Regions from separate parts of the Paenibacillus hebaui genome, predicted to be linked through region 2. Evidence: riboswitches for the same ligand, from Rfam matches in the RefSeq annotation. Region 2 holds a riboswitch; each other region holds the start of a gene.
What was found. A riboswitch is a leader RNA that binds a small molecule or an ion and turns the genes downstream of it on or off. The one in region 2 is predicted to bind cyclic di-AMP.
Positions count from the first base shown of each region.

Region 1: another riboswitch for cyclic di-AMP. It lies ahead of ACR32F_RS00530 (C40 family peptidase); the one in region 2 lies ahead of ACR32F_RS10710 (C40 family peptidase).
Region 3: another riboswitch for cyclic di-AMP. It lies ahead of ACR32F_RS17905 (3D domain-containing protein); the one in region 2 lies ahead of ACR32F_RS10710 (C40 family peptidase).

Region 1 covers NZ_CP196836.1:107,947-113,622, forward strand. The annotation lists gene ACR32F_RS00505 (hypothetical protein) at 1-39, shown strand, start outside; gene ACR32F_RS00510 (4a-hydroxytetrahydrobiopterin dehydratase) at 294-590, shown strand; gene rbsK (ribokinase) at 636-1,622, shown strand; gene ACR32F_RS00520 (c-type cytochrome) at 1,884-2,240, opposite strand; gene ACR32F_RS00525 (GNAT family N-acetyltransferase) at 2,390-2,884, opposite strand; gene ACR32F_RS00530 (C40 family peptidase) at 3,278-3,748, opposite strand; cyclic di-AMP (ydaO/yuaA leader) riboswitch at 3,752-3,889, opposite strand; gene ACR32F_RS00535 (hypothetical protein) at 4,142-4,984, opposite strand; gene ACR32F_RS00540 (M1 family metallopeptidase) at 4,995-5,676, opposite strand, start outside.
Region 2 covers NZ_CP196836.1:2,315,834-2,321,509, reverse strand. The annotation lists gene ACR32F_RS10725 (carbohydrate-binding protein) at 1-186, shown strand, start outside; tRNA gene ACR32F_RS10720 (tRNA-Leu) at 295-378, opposite strand; gene pelA (pectate lyase) at 559-1,518, opposite strand; cyclic di-AMP (ydaO/yuaA leader) riboswitch at 1,929-2,060, shown strand; gene ACR32F_RS10710 (C40 family peptidase) at 2,067-2,531, shown strand; gene ACR32F_RS10705 (carboxymuconolactone decarboxylase family protein) at 2,637-2,966, opposite strand; gene ACR32F_RS10700 (hypothetical protein) at 3,106-3,324, opposite strand; gene ACR32F_RS10695 (hypothetical protein) at 3,445-3,774, opposite strand; gene ACR32F_RS10690 (xanthine phosphoribosyltransferase) at 3,872-4,453, opposite strand; gene ACR32F_RS10685 (YkvI family membrane protein) at 4,658-5,676, shown strand, end outside.
Region 3 covers NZ_CP196836.1:4,052,627-4,058,302, forward strand. The annotation lists gene ACR32F_RS17890 (PspA/IM30 family protein) at 1-471, opposite strand, end outside; gene ACR32F_RS17895 (hypothetical protein) at 592-936, opposite strand; gene ACR32F_RS17900 (polysaccharide deacetylase family protein) at 1,091-1,882, shown strand; gene ACR32F_RS17905 (3D domain-containing protein) at 2,094-2,771, opposite strand; cyclic di-AMP (ydaO/yuaA leader) riboswitch at 2,774-2,973, opposite strand; gene ACR32F_RS17910 (amino acid ABC transporter ATP-binding protein) at 3,242-3,964, opposite strand; gene ACR32F_RS17915 (ABC transporter substrate-binding protein/permease) at 3,951-5,414, opposite strand; gene ACR32F_RS17920 (M20 family metallopeptidase) at 5,605-5,676, shown strand, end outside.

The DNA.
Region 1 (5,676 bases), 2.2 Mb from region 2:
ATTGGGGAAGAAGAACTGACATTTGTACCGCTAATTTAGTGTGTGCACATCGGATGTTTCGCACTGCAAACAGAGTTGTGAAATCCCCTTAAAGCCTTACGGCTATTGGCCTAACGCCATTCGTTATATTGGATTTTGGGACTTGTCCGTGGTAAGATGATAGTCATGAAAATGGGGGGAACCGCAAGGCGGTGAACTTGAGGGTTTGGGTTTATGTGGGTAACACCAAAGGTTTCGGTGGCAGCATGGGCGGGTGCCCATGAGGTGTCATCATATGGGGAGGAAGATAACGCATGGTTTTTTCGCAAGAGGAAGTCGAAGCTCATCTGGGAAGACTGGAGGGCTGGGAACTGGAAGAGGGACGGTGGATTGTCCGCAAGTTCGTATTTTCCAACTATATGAAAGGGATTGCGTTTGTGGACGAGGTCGCAGCGATCTCGGAAGCATTTAATCATCATCCTTTTATTACGATTGATTATACAACGGTTACGCTGCGTTTGACGTCATGGGATGACGGCGGCATAACATCTGTAGATATTAAGGAAGCGCAGCAATACAACGAGGCTTTTGAGAAAATGAGGTCGGAATAACCAGAATCGGTTATTATCGCACTGCCGGAAATGAGTGAAGCACACATGTCAGACTATGATCAGAACAAACCTCTTATTGCTGTCGTTGGCAGCCTCAATATGGATCTAGTGGTGAAGACCGATACGATTCCGGAAGAGGGAGAGACGGTAAGTGGGGAGGAGCTGCACTATCTGGCGGGTGGCAAAGGTGCCAATCAGGCTGTTGCGGCTGCACGACTCGGCGGACAGACAACGATGATTGGAGCGGTAGGTTCAGATGGTTTTGGTGAGCGTCTGCTGCAAAGTCTAACCGAAAGTGGGGCAGATGCTTCGCAGGTTCGGATTCTGGATGACACCGTTACAGGTACGGCTTCCATCTGGCTCTCAAAAGGAGATAATCGGATTATTGTCATTCCCGGAGCGAACGGGCGAGTTGTGCCTGCAATGCTGGAGGACGCGAATACGGTAAAAAGCCTGACTGCAGCCGCAGCGGTGCTGCTGCAGCTGGAGATTCCGCTGCCTGCGGTCACCCGCGCCGCCCAACTGGCGGCTGAAGGCAGCGCACTGGTAGTGCTCAACCCGGCTCCCGCGGTGCCAGGTCTGCCCCAAGAGCTCCTGCGGTGCGTCGACGTTGTCACGCCGAATCGCAGCGAGCTCGCCGTGCTCACCGGCCGCGATGATCTCCGGCCGGAAGACGTGGATGCGGCGGTCGCAGAGCTCGCCGCATCCCTCGGGGCCGCTGTCGTCACGACGCTCGGCCCCGAGGGGGCTGTTTACGCGGCGGCGCCTGGTGGCCGCGTACAAGCAGGGCGTACTGGCGCGTGCCGTGCGCCCGGTTACGCCGTAAGCGCCGTCGACACGACCGGCGCTGGCGATTGCTTCAACGGCGCGCTGGCGGTAGCCCTCGCGCGCGGCGAGACGCTGGACGCGGCCGTAGGCTTCGCCATGGGCGCGGCTGCGTTATCCGTGACAAAGCTCGGCGCCCAGTCCGGGATGCCGTCCGCACATGAAGTGCAGGCCTTTCTTGCCGAACAGAAGGCAAAAGGACAGTAATTCTCTAGCTGTTCAGGAATGGAACCACAGGACTAGCAGTGTATAACAGCACATCACGGATTGGCCATGGATCATTCAGGGAAACTCCTGAGTATCCTGCGCGTTGATTATGTGAATATATTATATAGAAAGAGGCTCTTACTCTCCCGGCAGGGGAATAAGAGCCTCTTTCTGTGAACGGTCATTATTTAACTCCGAATACTTCAGCTACTTTATACGTTCAACGTTGAGTTACTTCGGAGTACACATGATAGCCTCGAATTATTTCTTCTCAGCTAACCACATGGCGACATTAGCAATTTCTTCTTCTTTCAGCTTGCCCTTAAAGGATGGCATGCTGCCTTTACCTTTGATGATCGTGGAGTATATCTTCTCCACGTCGTCCTGACTTCCAATTTTCTGCAGACTAGGGCCTACGCCCCCCTGAAGCTGATCCCCGTGACAGGAAATACAATTGGCCTTGACCAGTGCTTCAGCCTGTCCTGCATCCAATGCAACTTGCGGCATCGTCGGTTTCGCTTCCTCTGCAACCTCCTCTTTCCCTGGAAGCGTAAACATTAGTACAATAGCTAAAGCGCACGCTGCAAAAAATACCCCGCTCATGATCCACTTGTGCATCCCTTAAGTCCCCTCCAGAATGAAAGATCATCTAACCTGAAACTATCCCTATCATTATAACGGAACCTGTAGCCACATCATAGCATTTTGTGGTAATTTTTTGAACGAATCACATAACCGGGGACTTTTCGGCGATTTCATGGCCCATTTTATGCGCGTGGACCTTCATAGACCATGCAGTAAAAACATTGTAGCCCACTCGGTGTTTGTCGTTCGTATGTATCCTGTGTGACAAATCCAGCATTGTGATAAACACGAATGGCCCGATCATTCCAGGTTAACACTTCCAGATCAATTTCGTCCGCAGGATTCCGGCGAATGGCTTCCTTCACAATAGCCGATACAAAAGCCGCCCCCTGACCATGACCACAGCGTTCGGGATGCATGCCAAGTCCAATGCGGGTCACACCTCCCAGTGGAAAATACTGAGCGAATCCGCAGATCTGATGATCTTCTCCCAGTACCACGGCATATTGTTCATCCCGCAGCCGGGCATCCCCAAATTCAACTTCGAGTGCCTTCATTTGCTCCCAGGGTAGCCAGTTATACATATTATAAGGCGGATCATACTGCCAATTGCAGATTTGCTCCGCATGTTCTTCTTGCATGGGCACAACGTGAAACGTCACAGGGGCTTCATCCATACAACTGTACGCTCCTCTCATTGTGAACAGGCTGTTCATGATCTATATTCGTTCATCCGATATGTCATTCCATAGCTAGACCTGTTTTTACTCTACAAAAGAGGCATTCATTTGGCAAGTTTTCATTTCAGTGAAAAAAAGTGAAACAAAAGTTCCGTTAATTCCGTTTATATTATAGTAGGATGGGTAAAAATATCATAAGGGCACGGACGATAAAGCACCAAATGACTGATCAAGTGCAGTGGTGTTTATAGCATAATTGATGTAGTTGATCAGGAATGGAAGCACAAAAAAACCGCCGGATACATTCCTGCGAAGAATGTACCGGGCGGTGCTGTTATGCTTCGTTACAGTATAGTTATTGGTTACAGCATGATGTTACTCAGCTTACCCCTAGTCGAGGGCTACTGATTCATATGCGTCCGTGCTCATAATCCGTTTAGCGCCAACATAGCGGTTAGCCCAGTAGTTCTCACTCAAAGCACTGATCGTAACCCCTTTGGAAGAAGAAGAGTGTGCGAACTTCCCATCTCCTACGAAGATCCCTACATGCGAGACTCCTTTGCCTGTTGTGTTGAAGAATACCAAATCACCCGGTCTCATTTCCATACGAGACACGGAGTCGCCCATGTCAAATTGGGAACTGGATTGGCGTGCCAAATCAATGCCCAGCTTGTCAAATACATACCGTGTGAACCCAGAGCAGTCAAAACCGTCAAGCGTTGTTCCTCCGCTTTTATATGTAGTACCCTTAGCTGAATCGATTACTTGGTCCATCTTTGAATCTGCGAATGCGCTACCTGCACCAAGCGATAGTGCGAATGTTATACTAAGTACAGCTGCGGTTAATTTCTTTTTTAACAAGAGATATACCCCTTCCAATGCCTGCGAGGTTAGCTTAAGGATTCGGTTGAAGGTCCCCTATGATCCCTCTGTTGCAAGATCAATTCACCCATAACTGGTTCCCCCGCTTCCCAGGTGCCAGGAATTTGGCTATGCTAGTTATGCACCTGCGAAATCAAGAAATGACGATTAAATTTTAAGTAGTTACAAATATGAATGTAAAGATTACAAAGTTGTTACTAAAAACTCACTGCGATTATTGTAACAGAGGTGTGCTGCTTTGGCAACGTTTAGCAACAAAATTAGCAAAAAAAACCTCGACCTTTGACGGGGAAAGGTCGAGGTTTGCTTGTATAGCAGCGTTTAATGAACGTAACTTTACATAGAATGGTAACCATTTTTTAACCGTTCATGTTAACCTTTGACCGACTTAGACTGCCATAACCGGAAATGAGCACATATTTTCCATAGGCTCAGTAGGCATCTGGCAAGTGGATACGTTTGTTGTAGTATAAGACCAGTTAAGCCAGTTACTAACCATGAAGCTGAAGTAAACGCACCAAAGACCAGCAGGTGAAGTCCACCTAGAAGCATAGCAATACCGATTAGAGTGAAGACATGACGTAATGCGATCCATAGTGCCTGAAACGTACCACGCACTCCACCTTCTCCGTCAGGGGCCGAGACACCAAACTGCATGTAGAGCAGGGCATGATGGATCACCCACCCGTATACGATCCACCCAGCAACGTAAGGGATACCAGGCAAGAGTAGCTGGAGGGAATGAAAACCATCCATAAAGATGGAATAGAGTTTTGGTACAAGCCAGTAGGCCGGCAGTAGCAACAATAATGTTCGGATAGCGTGCAGCAGGAGCATCGGTTTCCATAGATTTTGGATACCACGAACAAAAGGAATTCGTTCTTCTGTATGATTAAAGTGTTGGAGTGAGTACAACAATCCCGCCTGAATCAGGGGGCTGATCAGCATGCGAAGCAGCAGCATGGCCCCTAGAATCCACAGATAGCGATGTACCTCGGGATTCGTTGACAGGCTGAGTTGGCTTTCCATTTTGAATAAAAGGGTACTCAGCTCCCCGGCATCAGGGTCAGGATAACGCAGGAGAAGCGGAACAACAGCCGACTTTACCATTCTATAGAGGAAATACCCCCATATTAATTGATAGAGAAATATAAGTGCTGCAATGAACATATGCTGACGAACGAGAAACCAGCCTTCACGTATTTTCGCTTTCACTGTCTCCACCTCACCATGACAGACTTCCGAATATGGCTTCTATAATTTTGGTTGCGCTCATGCTCCAACGAGATTGGGTTGGTTCATCCAGTCCGGCTTTTAGAAAATTGTTTATATGACGATTCTCTAACACGATGGTATATAATGGATCTGTCATAGCCCAGGAAACGGGAGAAGTATGTGTCAATTTGTAGGTAATGCGCTTCTCGCTACCGTCCCATTCTTTGGTAAGGATATGCCCATCTTCAAAAACAATGCGAACAGGCACCTTCGTGTAATCACTGCCTTTTTTCACCAACGTGACCGATGACTCGTACAATGTTTGGCTGTCCTTATGGGTAGGAGTAACCGTAATCTTCTCCACTGCAAAGTCAGTCATGCCGCTGCCATACACATATTGATCAAAATAATCGGACCAGGATGTGCGGGTCACTTGCTCCACGACCTTTTGGAAATCGGCGGAAGTGGGATGTTTGAAACGATATTTCTTCACATAGGTAGAGAGGATGCGCTCCATCGTTTTTGCACCCACTTGCTGTTCGATCCCAAGCAATACGAGTTTGCCTCGAGTGTAGACGTTGGCCGCATAATGATTCTGTGAATCATACTTCCAGGACTCTTGTGTGAGTGAAGCAGGAGATGTAATGAGACCTGATTGCACAGGCAGGTTCGGGATGAGCCCGTATTCCTTT
Region 2 (5,676 bases):
CTCGATGTTTTCGTAAACGGAACCAAAGTGATCAGCAATACCCCCTTCTCAGCAACGGGAGGTTGGTCCACCTGGGTAGAAAAAACGATTCAAGTGCCCATGAACGCGAATACCAATACCATTAAAGTGGTAACGACCGGCACAGAGGGGCCAAATATCGATCGTATCCATGTATCGGCTCAGTAATCGTAACCAACAAAGTTGGGACGATATAACAGAAGAATTACATTTCATGTTATCAACACAAAAAAGGTTCCCCGAAGGCGTTAGCCTAACAAGGAACCTTTTATTGGATGCGGTCGAGAGGACTCGAACCTCCACGGGGGTTAGCCCACACGGACCTGAACCGTGCGCGTCTGCCAATTCCGCCACGACCGCATATTGTATATCTCCGACATTATGTATCTCGGCGACAAGAAATAATATATCATGTGGGATACAGCATGTCAATACTCAAAACAATATAATAAAACCCGAGCCAGACATTCATGTCCAGTTCGGGCTTCGCTTATAGCCAGCTATCGATGTACAATGTCAAGCCTCACGTTTGTTTAAATGTTACAGTTTGGAAGGCCAGTTGCCATACCATGCATAACCGCCTCTTCTTTCCTTATCAATATCACTTAATTTGTATCTAACAACCCCATCACGACCAATAAAGATCGGTTTATCTGTCCCCACTTCATAGAAGCGAGCCCAGATGGGTGCCGCTTTGGAATCAGCGACAATTTTGCTGTCTCCGTTTGCTCTTTCGTACTTGTATCCCGAAATCTTCACTTTGTTGAACCAAGCCTCTGCTCCTTTGATGGATGCCGTAATTTTGGCATTAGCAGGTCTGGTCTTCAGGAAATTAACAATCGTTACACTCTCACTAGCCGTCAGAGATGGTACTTCATAAATTCTTGCTCCTGCCGGTTGAAGGGAGCTGGAATCATGTTGTTGTCCCCACGCTGTCAACTTGCCACCTGAAACCACCTGTGTATTCAGGATAGCATCTACCCCTTTAGCAACTGAGTTGTTGCTTCGATTGGCAAGTGTGCTGTCGATAAACGAGAAGTCACCCTTGCGCGCTGCTACTTCATCCAGCATGTACATTACATTAATCATGGCATCGTCATTATAAGTAATGTGCTTGTGATATCCCGAGCTTTGGTAGACTTGAGGCCATCCGCCGTTCGAATACTGCATATTGATCAAAAAGTTGATTCCTTTGATCGCAGCAGCTGAGTAGCGCGGATCATTTGTCTTTTTGAATTCCTTAGCCAATCTTCTAATTTCTGAGTATGTAGCTTTATTGTCGATCGTGGACTTTGCCCATTCCCCGCTATTTTGACTGTAATCTTTTCTCCACCCTCCGTCAGCTCTCTGGTTCTTCAAAATATCAGAAAGACTGGCTGTAGTTCCGGAAGCATCAGCAGCAGACACGGTTCCAACAGGTTGGAATGCCACCCCAACAATAGATAGAACAAACGTGCATGCCAATACGAAAGATGCAAATCTCGCTTTAGGTTTTAACAATTCATTCACTCTCCCCAATTTTTTTTGATTACTACAAAATAAACCCCTTCCCTCCTCCTTTATTTATTTATCTAACCTTTAATATTTCTTTTTATCCAATATGTGGTATAGAATGAAGTTATCTTATGCAATAAAACGGATTTTGTCAATATTTGCAACAAAATGTAACAAAGCACTTGAATTGAACCTTTCGGGATCGTTTTAATCACAAAAGACAAACTTACTTATTTGTCCAATTGGATGACCGCTGAAACAATATTACTTTTTTGTCATCAAGCATATCTAGACGGCAACATCAATTCCACCTAAAAAGCTTGAATTCCTTTAACATTGAGGTGCTAAGAAGTTATTAATATAGGTTTGACATTTACGCATTTATGCAATATAGTGTCAAAAGGTTACAAAAACTTAATTATTCATTGCCGAGTTTCATGTTTGAAAACGGAGGAACCATTCTGGGTGAATTATTCTTGTACATAGGAAATATAGGGAACCTTCAACCGAACCCTTAGCTAACTCCGTAGGCATCGAAGGGAGAACAATAAATTTTGAAAAAGCTTATCATCTCTATTTTTGGAGCAGCAGTTCTATTCACATCCGGTGCAACAAGCACACAGGCAAGTAGTATTAACACCGTAGTTGACAACATGACTGGCATACCTTACAAATGGGGTGGTACTACTCTCGCCGGGTTTGATTGTTCAGGATTTATGAGATATATTTTCAACAAATATAGCATTGAGTTACCTCGTACTTCACAGCAGCAGGCCAAAGCAGGTACTCCAGTATCCAAGGCCAATCTTCGTACAGGTGATCTGGTATTTTTCAATACGATGGGCAACGGCGTTTCACACACTGGCGTATACATTGGTGGCGGACAATTTGCTCATGCATCAAGCAGCAAGGGTGTAAGCATCACCAAACTAGCGAATCCGTATTTCAACGATCGCTACGTAACTTCACGCCGGGTGACAGGACAATTTATGTATAACAAAATGCTCGGAAAAATATAGGTTTGGTCTGATATATTGCAAAGAGGAGGCTCCGGGTAAATCCGGAACCTCCTCTTTGTTTTGGGGCTTATGTTTACGAAACAGGTGTACTCTCGACTTCTATACTTAATGTAGCGCCTTTTGAACCCTCATGGCACCCTGAGACAGTGCATGTCCGCCTCCTACAGCTCCGGCCACAGCAACCGTCTCCATGATCTCCTGATCTGTAGCGCCCTTGGCACGGGCCTCTTCCACATGGTAGAACGTACATACCTCATTGTTCGCGAACAAGCCTATCCCGAGTGCAATCAGCTGTTTTGTCTTTGCATCAATGACTCCAGGCTGAAAACACTCTCCGGTAAACTCATGATAAGACTTCACTACACCAGGTAACACATCGCTCAATGCTCCAATCTGATCCTTGTAGGCATGAACTTTATCATTCATCAATGTCATAGCTTGCAGCACTTCCTCTCGACTATAGTTACAGAACGTCCTCACTGTACCTATCTTCTCTCCCGAGTGAATCATTTATGCCAAAACATCATGGTAATTCCAAGCATTGCTCGCATGGTCCCAGTAAAATCACAAGAGATTACTCACTAAGCGGGCTTTGGCGCGGCTCGCTGAACAGCTGATATCGGTAATGGCGATCCAGCTTAACAACACGCCGATTCTGACGGCGGATGAGTACCTGCTCGCCATCCCAGGCAACAACAATACCCGTTACATCGTTAGACTCCAGCTCGTCCCGCACCACTCTTACTTTTTCCCCCGATAAACGCAAGGTGTCCAATTCTGTATCACTAATCATGTCCATGGCTCCTATACTCCAAATTAATTTACAAAAAGAGACCTAAATGAAAAGTCATTTAGGTCTCACGTGACTGTATTGGACTGTCATGTCATTCGAAAATATGTCCCCGACTGAAAGTTACCGCTGCGCGTGCTCTTTGCTGTCGTTCTTCTCGAACCAAAAATCAAGCACTTTGGCGGACATCACACGTTCTTCAAGGTACGCAACTTGATGCGGTGTAAATTGTTCTTTCCAAGAGAAGGACAACTCTTCGCACAAGCCTACAATCGTCAGCAATTCTGACCAGGCAACATAGCGTTTGTACCAGAAAAATTGAGGATGTTCAATCATATAGGGATAAAGGTCATCGAATTCCGTATGTTTACAATCCAGGGCACGTTCAAAATGAACTTTCGATTTCGCCAGCTTATCAATAAAAAATTGTTCTGTTGCAGGTTGGTTCCCCATGGTGTTGCCTCCTCTCCCTAACATAACCCCATTATAAATGAAATCAGCGGTCATGCAAAGGCATAGTTCAAAAAATAGGCCTTATTCCTTTAAAATGTCACATTACGTTATCGTCGAATTGCACGGTTCCATCGTTCAGAGAACGTATACGTACCAAGGCTTCCACTGGAATACCCTGCTCACGAATGGTACGTGCTCCCGCTTGGAAACATTTCTCAACCACAACACCGAATCCGACCAATTCCGCACCCGAACGTTCAATAATTTTAATCACTCCACGAGCGGCATCCCCATTGGCAATGATATCATCAATGAACAAAATTCGGTCATTCTCATGAATGAACTCACGGGATACCATAATATCCGTTACGATCCCTTTGGTAAAGGATGGTACTCTTTCACAATAGGCATCGGGATCAGCCAAGAGTGTTTTTTTGCGACGGGCGAATACAAGCGGTACCCCAAGTTCATAAGCTGCGGCAAAAGCAACCGGAATTCCTGAAGATTCTACGGTTAACACCCGAGTTACCCCACTTTCACGAAAACGGGCAGCAAACTCGCGTCCCATTTCCATCGTCAATCCAGGGTCAATCTGGTGATTCAACAGGCCATCCAGCTTAAGCACCTGATCCGAGATGACGACACCCTCTTGTAAAATTCGTTGTTTCAATACTTCCATAATTTGACCTCCCCAGCCTATCCTATGAGGTAAAAGTATCATATATCTAGCTCTGAGTTCAAGCGAAATTGCCTGAGCACTGTTCTGACTATCTTTTTCAAGCCACTGCTCTCTATCGATTGTCATGACTTTCGTGGGTCAAGCATACCTTGTACCATGGTACCCGCATGTCCAAACTATACAGGGGCCTGAGAGGGGAAACATATGAGACAGACATTTCGGGTGCTGCAGATTGCATTTACATACATCGGAACGGTTGTCGGAGCCGGCTTCGCAACCGGACAGGAAATTTTGCAGTTTTTTACCCAGTATGGCAAATGGGCCACCATCACCATCGGCTTATCCACCATACTCTTTGTCTGGTTAGGTACCAAAATGATGCTGATTGCCCACGATACCGGTTCCCGCACCTATGAGGACCTCAACAAACACTTATTTGGCCACAAGGCAGGTAAATGGATCACTTGGGTAGTTCTCCTCATTCTCATCGGCGTGAACAGTGTGATGCTTGCTGGGGCAGGTTCTGTTTTCGTCGAACACCTGGGATTACATTATCAGACTGGCTTAATTGTCACGCTCGTAGGTTCATATCTGCTGCTTGGACGAGGCATTCAAGCCATTCTTCAGATGAATAGCATCGTAGTGCCGATGATGCTCCTGTTATCCCTGCTCATGATTACCAGCACTCTTCATCATCCAAGTGCTATGCGATTTATAACACTTACGACAGACGCAAGCCCGATTCAGGTTTGGCTGTCTCCACTGCTTTACACCTCGTTCAATCTGGTGCTGGCCCAGGCCGTTCTCGTACCTCTAGGTAACCAGATTCGCAGTCGCAAAGTACTGAAATGGGGCGGAGTGCTGGGAGGCATTGGTGTGGGATTCATGCTAATGGCAGCTCACTTCGCCATGTCAGCACAGATGCCAGGCATCATCCAATTCGAAATCCCGATGGGCAGCATTGCCTTTCAACTTGGATGGGCGGTGCAATCCGTCTATGTATCCCTCATTTTCATGGAAATATTCAGTACATTTGTGGCCGACATCTATGGAATGACCCTACAGCTCAGGCAGCATTTACGTGTACATCCTCGTTTAATTACATTAACCATTATGCTGTTATGTTACTCACTCAGTCAGTTTGGATTCAGCTCTCTGCTATCCATCCTTTATCCTATCTTCGGAAGTATGGCACTGGTCTGGGCTGCCAAATTGGTGCTGGA
Region 3 (5,676 bases), 1.7 Mb from region 2:
GCTCAGTGCCTTGTTGATTTCAGTTTGTGCTTTTGCTGCGTTATAACGCGCAACCAATGTTTCACGTTTATTTTTCATCTGGTTCAACTGTTTGCGCATTTCGTCCAGCTTACTGCGCAGGTTATCAGCAGATGCCTTGTTCTGGTCATAGCTTGTTTTGTACTCGGTCATCTTCTCTTCAGCGACCTTCTTCTCTTCCAATGCCCGACGAGCAAGCTCCAGGTTCTGTGCACGCGCAGCTGTGTGTGCTTGCTCTTCACGCTTCTTCACGAGAGCTTCCTGTTCTTCGAACAGTTGCTTGAATTTCTTCTCAATGGCAATCTGAGCAGCAACAGCTTTCTCCGCATCTTCTAGATCTTCATGCATATCACGGATATATTGATCGGTCATCTTGATCGGATCTTCTGCCTTGTCAATAATGGAATTAATGTTAGACATGGTTAAGTCACGCAATCGTTTGAAAATGGACATTATGGAATTCCTCCTAGTCGATAGTACATCCTTGTATATAATCATACATACGTAGGAAGTTGCCTCTCGTTTCAATTTTAACAAAAAAAATCATGAAAGACGATTATCCCCCTTATGGAACTATTGAACAGGCCGATCGGTTTTGTTCAAATGCTCATCGAGCAACTTCTCTGCAGTCTGCACAATCTCATCAATCTGCATTCGTGTAATTGTATCAAAATGAATACCCATAATAACGGTCACTGTTACCTGCAAGTGAGCCGCTGCCTTGCGAGCAAGACGTTCACACAGCTCTTGTTCTTTGTGCCCTGGAATTTGAACCGTAGCCCCACTCACTCGATCACGATCGGAGTAAAATGTCGCAACCGCTCCGATATGCGATTTTCCTCCAGTCACCAGAAAAACCTTATCTTCTCCAGCTTCAATTACCTGCAAACGAACGGATTTCAAGTCATATGTATTCATCTAATCCACCTATCCTTTTTTATATATGATATCTATGGTGGAATTATCGCTGGGATTGAAAAAATGAGCAATGAAACATCTCACAGCACGCATATTCGTTGGATTCTTCGGGCATACCATAGAGAACGCAAACTGGGAAAAGGAGGCCGCTATCATGCGTGTACGCCTCATTATGTTATCGGTCATAATTATTCTTCTTGGAGGGAGTTATTCTCCTGCTTTGTTATGGGCTGCTTCAAGCCTGCAAAGTGAACCCGCTTCGAATTCCAATTCTTCACAAGAAGAACAGCTGACACTTGGACAGCTCCGACAAAAATATGCTGATACATTCAAAACCAATGGTCCCTCTACGAAACAGGTCGCACTGACGTTTGATGATGTCCCTGATCCACGGTTCACCCCGCAGGTTCTGGATATTTTGAAGAAATATAAGGTAAGAGCTACTTTTTTCATTGTGGGAAGCCGTGCAGAGAAACACCCGGATCTGGTGAAACGCATGGTGAAGGAAGGACATATCGTAGGCAATCACAGTTATAATCATCCCGAGTTCAGCAAGCTGACCATGAATGCATTTCGTAAACAAATCCTACATACAGGAGATATCATTCGCAATCTAACAGGTTACACGCCCAAGATGATTCGCCCACCCTATGGGGACATTAATGAACAACAGCTGCAATGGGCTGCCAGACAACATTACAGCATTGTGAACTGGAACGTTGATTCACTAGATTGGAAAGGTCTTTCCAAAGACAAGGTGAAAGAAAACATCCTATCCGCCGTGAAACCCGGTTCAATCGTTCTGCAACATGCAGGAGGCGGTGTGGGATCGAATCTGAGCGGTACAATTGAGGCACTTCCTGAAATCATTGAGGAGTTGCGTAACCACGGGTATGATCTGGTAACCTTGGACGAAATGTTGGGGCTGCCAAAGGGCAAGAATTAGAAAGCTTCCTTTACGGGTATCCTCGCATGGATCAGCACTAGAAGCAGGTGTGTACTGACGGATAATAACATCACTCGTTCAGATTCTACTGCGTCCTTCGGCTCTTTCAGCTTCGCTGCCATCGGGTATAAAAAAGGTGTCCGTCAATCACTTTAACCGTGACCGATGGACACCTTTTTTTTCTTGGATGGATGCAAGACCTATCTCTGTGTTATTTCAAAATATACAACTCTACATTCTGGAAGCCAAATGTGCTCACAGACTGTTTACTTCCAGGGATAAAGATATCAATCCGATGGCCTTTGATAGCGCCTCCCACATCACGTGCTGTGGCTACAAATGCCTGTTTCGGCAGTCCGGGATGACTATGACCTGTCACCAGCACTTTAGTACCCAGTGGAATTACAGATGGATCTACTGCGATCGTGCCCAATTCTAGTGCATTACCGAAGTAATCCACCGCACCCCATCCCCCGTTTTCGGATGCATCTGCAGAGTATGCCGTTGCTTTCACATCCACTGCCTTGCTGTAATCGAACGTTTTCCCCCAGGCTTGAACGACCTTGTTATCTGCGTTGACATCCAGACTTGCTGTCGTGACTGTTTTGGCCTGTGATTTAGCCTCAGGAGCCGCAGCAGCTGCAGATACCGTGTTTGCTTTGCCAGGAATCGTAATTTTTACACCACCATAAATGTTGTAAGGCGAAATGTCATTATTAGCTTTTATAAGTGTGTTAAGTGCTACTCCATATGTCTTCGATAAGGTGTAGAAGGTATCCCCTTCTTTGGCCACATGAACTGAATCTGCGTGAGCCGGAACGGCTTGAATGAGCATTACTGCGGTCAGCAATGCTGTTGCTGTTTTGGCTATACGTTTCTTGTTAATCATGGTCTTCCTCCCTCATTATGCCTGCGAAGTTAGTTGTCGGATTCGGATAGAGGAGACCCACCCTATAGGTACTAAATCACATTCCATACGTTATGTACGACCTAATTCACCCCAAGCAGCGTGCTATAGATCTTCCCCTGCACAATCTGCATCGTTACATCCTCCACACTTCCCACTCTGAAAGTTTCGGCAGGAACAATATATCACAATATTGTAACCTATAGTTGTAGTAAATGTTACCAAATACGTGTACAGCGTTTAATCCATGTGGATTAAATAAAGGTTTTTCAAGAAATTGTCTATAAAAAATGATTAATATCGGTAACAAAAACGTTACTTTTTATGTAAATTCATTCTTATGCTACCCATAAAAAAGAGCCTTACCGACTTGAAGTCAGTAAAGGCTCTTTTTTGATACTATCTCAAGCAATGCATATACCAAAATGGCATGAGTAATCGTAACAAATTAATTAAAGCACTTTGGCAAGGAAGTCACGTGTACGTGCATGTTTGGGTTGACCAAACACTTCTGCCGGTGTTCCCTCTTCAACAATAACTCCGCCATCCATGAACAAGATACGGTCACCCACTTCACGAGCAAAACCCATCTCATGCGTTACGATAACCATCGTCATACCGCCTTCAGCAAGCCGTTTCATGACATCGAGCACTTCCCCGACCATCTCAGGGTCCAGCGCCGAGGTAGGTTCATCAAACAGCATTACATGTGGTTGCATGGCAAGTGCCCGTGCAATGGCGATGCGCTGCTTCTGTCCACCAGACAGTTGATTCGGGAATGTATCCTTTTTATCAGATAAGCCAACCGTTTTTAGCAGGTCCGCTGCAATTTGGTCCGCTTCCTGTGACGATTGTTTTTTCACTTTAATAGGAGCAATCGTGATGTTCTGCTGCACCGTTTTGTGCGGGAACAGATTGAAATGTTGGAACACCATCCCCATTTTTTCACGCGTTGCATTAATATTGTGTTTCGGGTCCGTGATCGACACGCCTTCGAAATCAATTTCACCTGAAGTAGGCTGCTCCAGCAGATTCAGACAGCGCAGGAAGGTACTTTTTCCCGATCCAGATGGACCGATGACCACAACAACCTCGCCTTTGCCGATTGTAACGTTAATGCCCTTAAGCACATCGTTGTTTCCATAAGATTTGTGTAATTGTCTAACGTCTATCACTTGCACTCAACTTCCTTTCCAATCGACCGAGCAGCTTGGACAATATGAATGTCAACACAAAGTAGATCGCTGCCGCAATAAGGAATGGATTCATTCCCTGGTACGTAATGTTTTTGACTACACTTGCCTGGTACATGATATCCACCATACCGATAACCGAAATAATGGAGGATTCCTTGATGATGGTCACGAACTCATTACCAATTGCCGGCAATACGGCTTTGAAAGCTTGTGGAAGCACGATATATCGCATTGCCGCGCCTCTCCCCATACCCAGAGAACGAGCCGCCTCCAATTGACCTCGATCCACACCTTGTATACCTGCACGGAAAATCTCCGCCAGATAGGCACCGCTATTAATGGAAAGTGTCATAATACCAGCCTGTAGAGCAGAGAAATTAATACCAAAGGTCAAGGAAACACCATAGTAGATAATCATTAATTGCACCAGCATTGGTGTACCCCGAATGACCTCAACATAGGCTGTTCCAATCCAGCGCAGAATGGCCACGTCATGCAGACGGAACAAACAGATGATCAAACCGATAATAACCCCGAAGAGTACGCCAAGTGCAGATAATAACAATGTGTAGCCTACGCCCGTTGCGTAGAAACTTTTGTATTGCCAGAAGATTTCAAAAATGTTCTGATTTTTGTCCAGCCTGTCCGCATTCAACTGGCTCGCTTCCGTAACCATTTGCTCGATTTTATTCTCGCTTTTCAGTCGTTCAAGCGTTCCGTTGACAGCAATCAGCAGCTCCGTATTACCTTTGCGAATACCGATTGCAGCTTCCACCTGTTCTTCATCAGGAACAGCAGGAGCCAGTCCAATGATATCGTCCAGATAACCAGCAGCGACCGTATCTTCCACAATTGCAGCGTCCACACGCTTCGTTTGCAGTTGCAGCACGATGTCGGAAATTTTATCGAGCGAGGTCAGCTTCGCACCCGGAATCTTCTGTCCGATTGTTTCCTGAATGGAGCCTTTTTGCACACCAATTTTCTGATTCTCCAGCTCAGCCATCGTTGGATATTTGTCTTTATCCGTGTTGCGAATCATGATGACTTGTTTTGATTTATAATAGGTGTCCGAAAAGTCGATGCTTTTCTTACGTTCATCTGTCGGAGTCATTCCTGAGATGACCATGTCCACGCGGCCACTCTGCAATGCAGGCAGCAGCCCGTCAAAGCCCATATCCTCAATGACAAGTTCTGCGCCGAGGTCGGCAGCAATTTCTTTAGCAATGGCAATATCAAATCCAACAATTTCGTCTTTTCCATCAATCACTTTATGGAATTCATATGGTGCAAAATCGGCACTTGTACCGAGCACCAGCTTTTTACTGCTTGAATTGCCTGTGGTTCCGGTTGCCAGCGCAGTAGGTGCGACTACTGTTAGCAAGACCACAAAGGCCAACAGCATCATGGTGTAACGACTAATCAATTTCAACCCTGTTCTCCCCTTATAATACTTTGTGTTTGTGTGCTTTCTCAAGTTGATGCCTGAGTCATTATAAAGTACAATGCATGATTATGCAATGCATTTTGACATTACAATTCCTGACTTGTTTCTGAAATAAATAGGCCAATATGATATAATTATCGAATTATTTTCATTTTTTCATAAGGAGTCCACAATGATGACAATTAACAAAACACAAATTCTAACGGTTATTGATCAATATGCTTCCCGTTTCAAGGAGATTTCATCA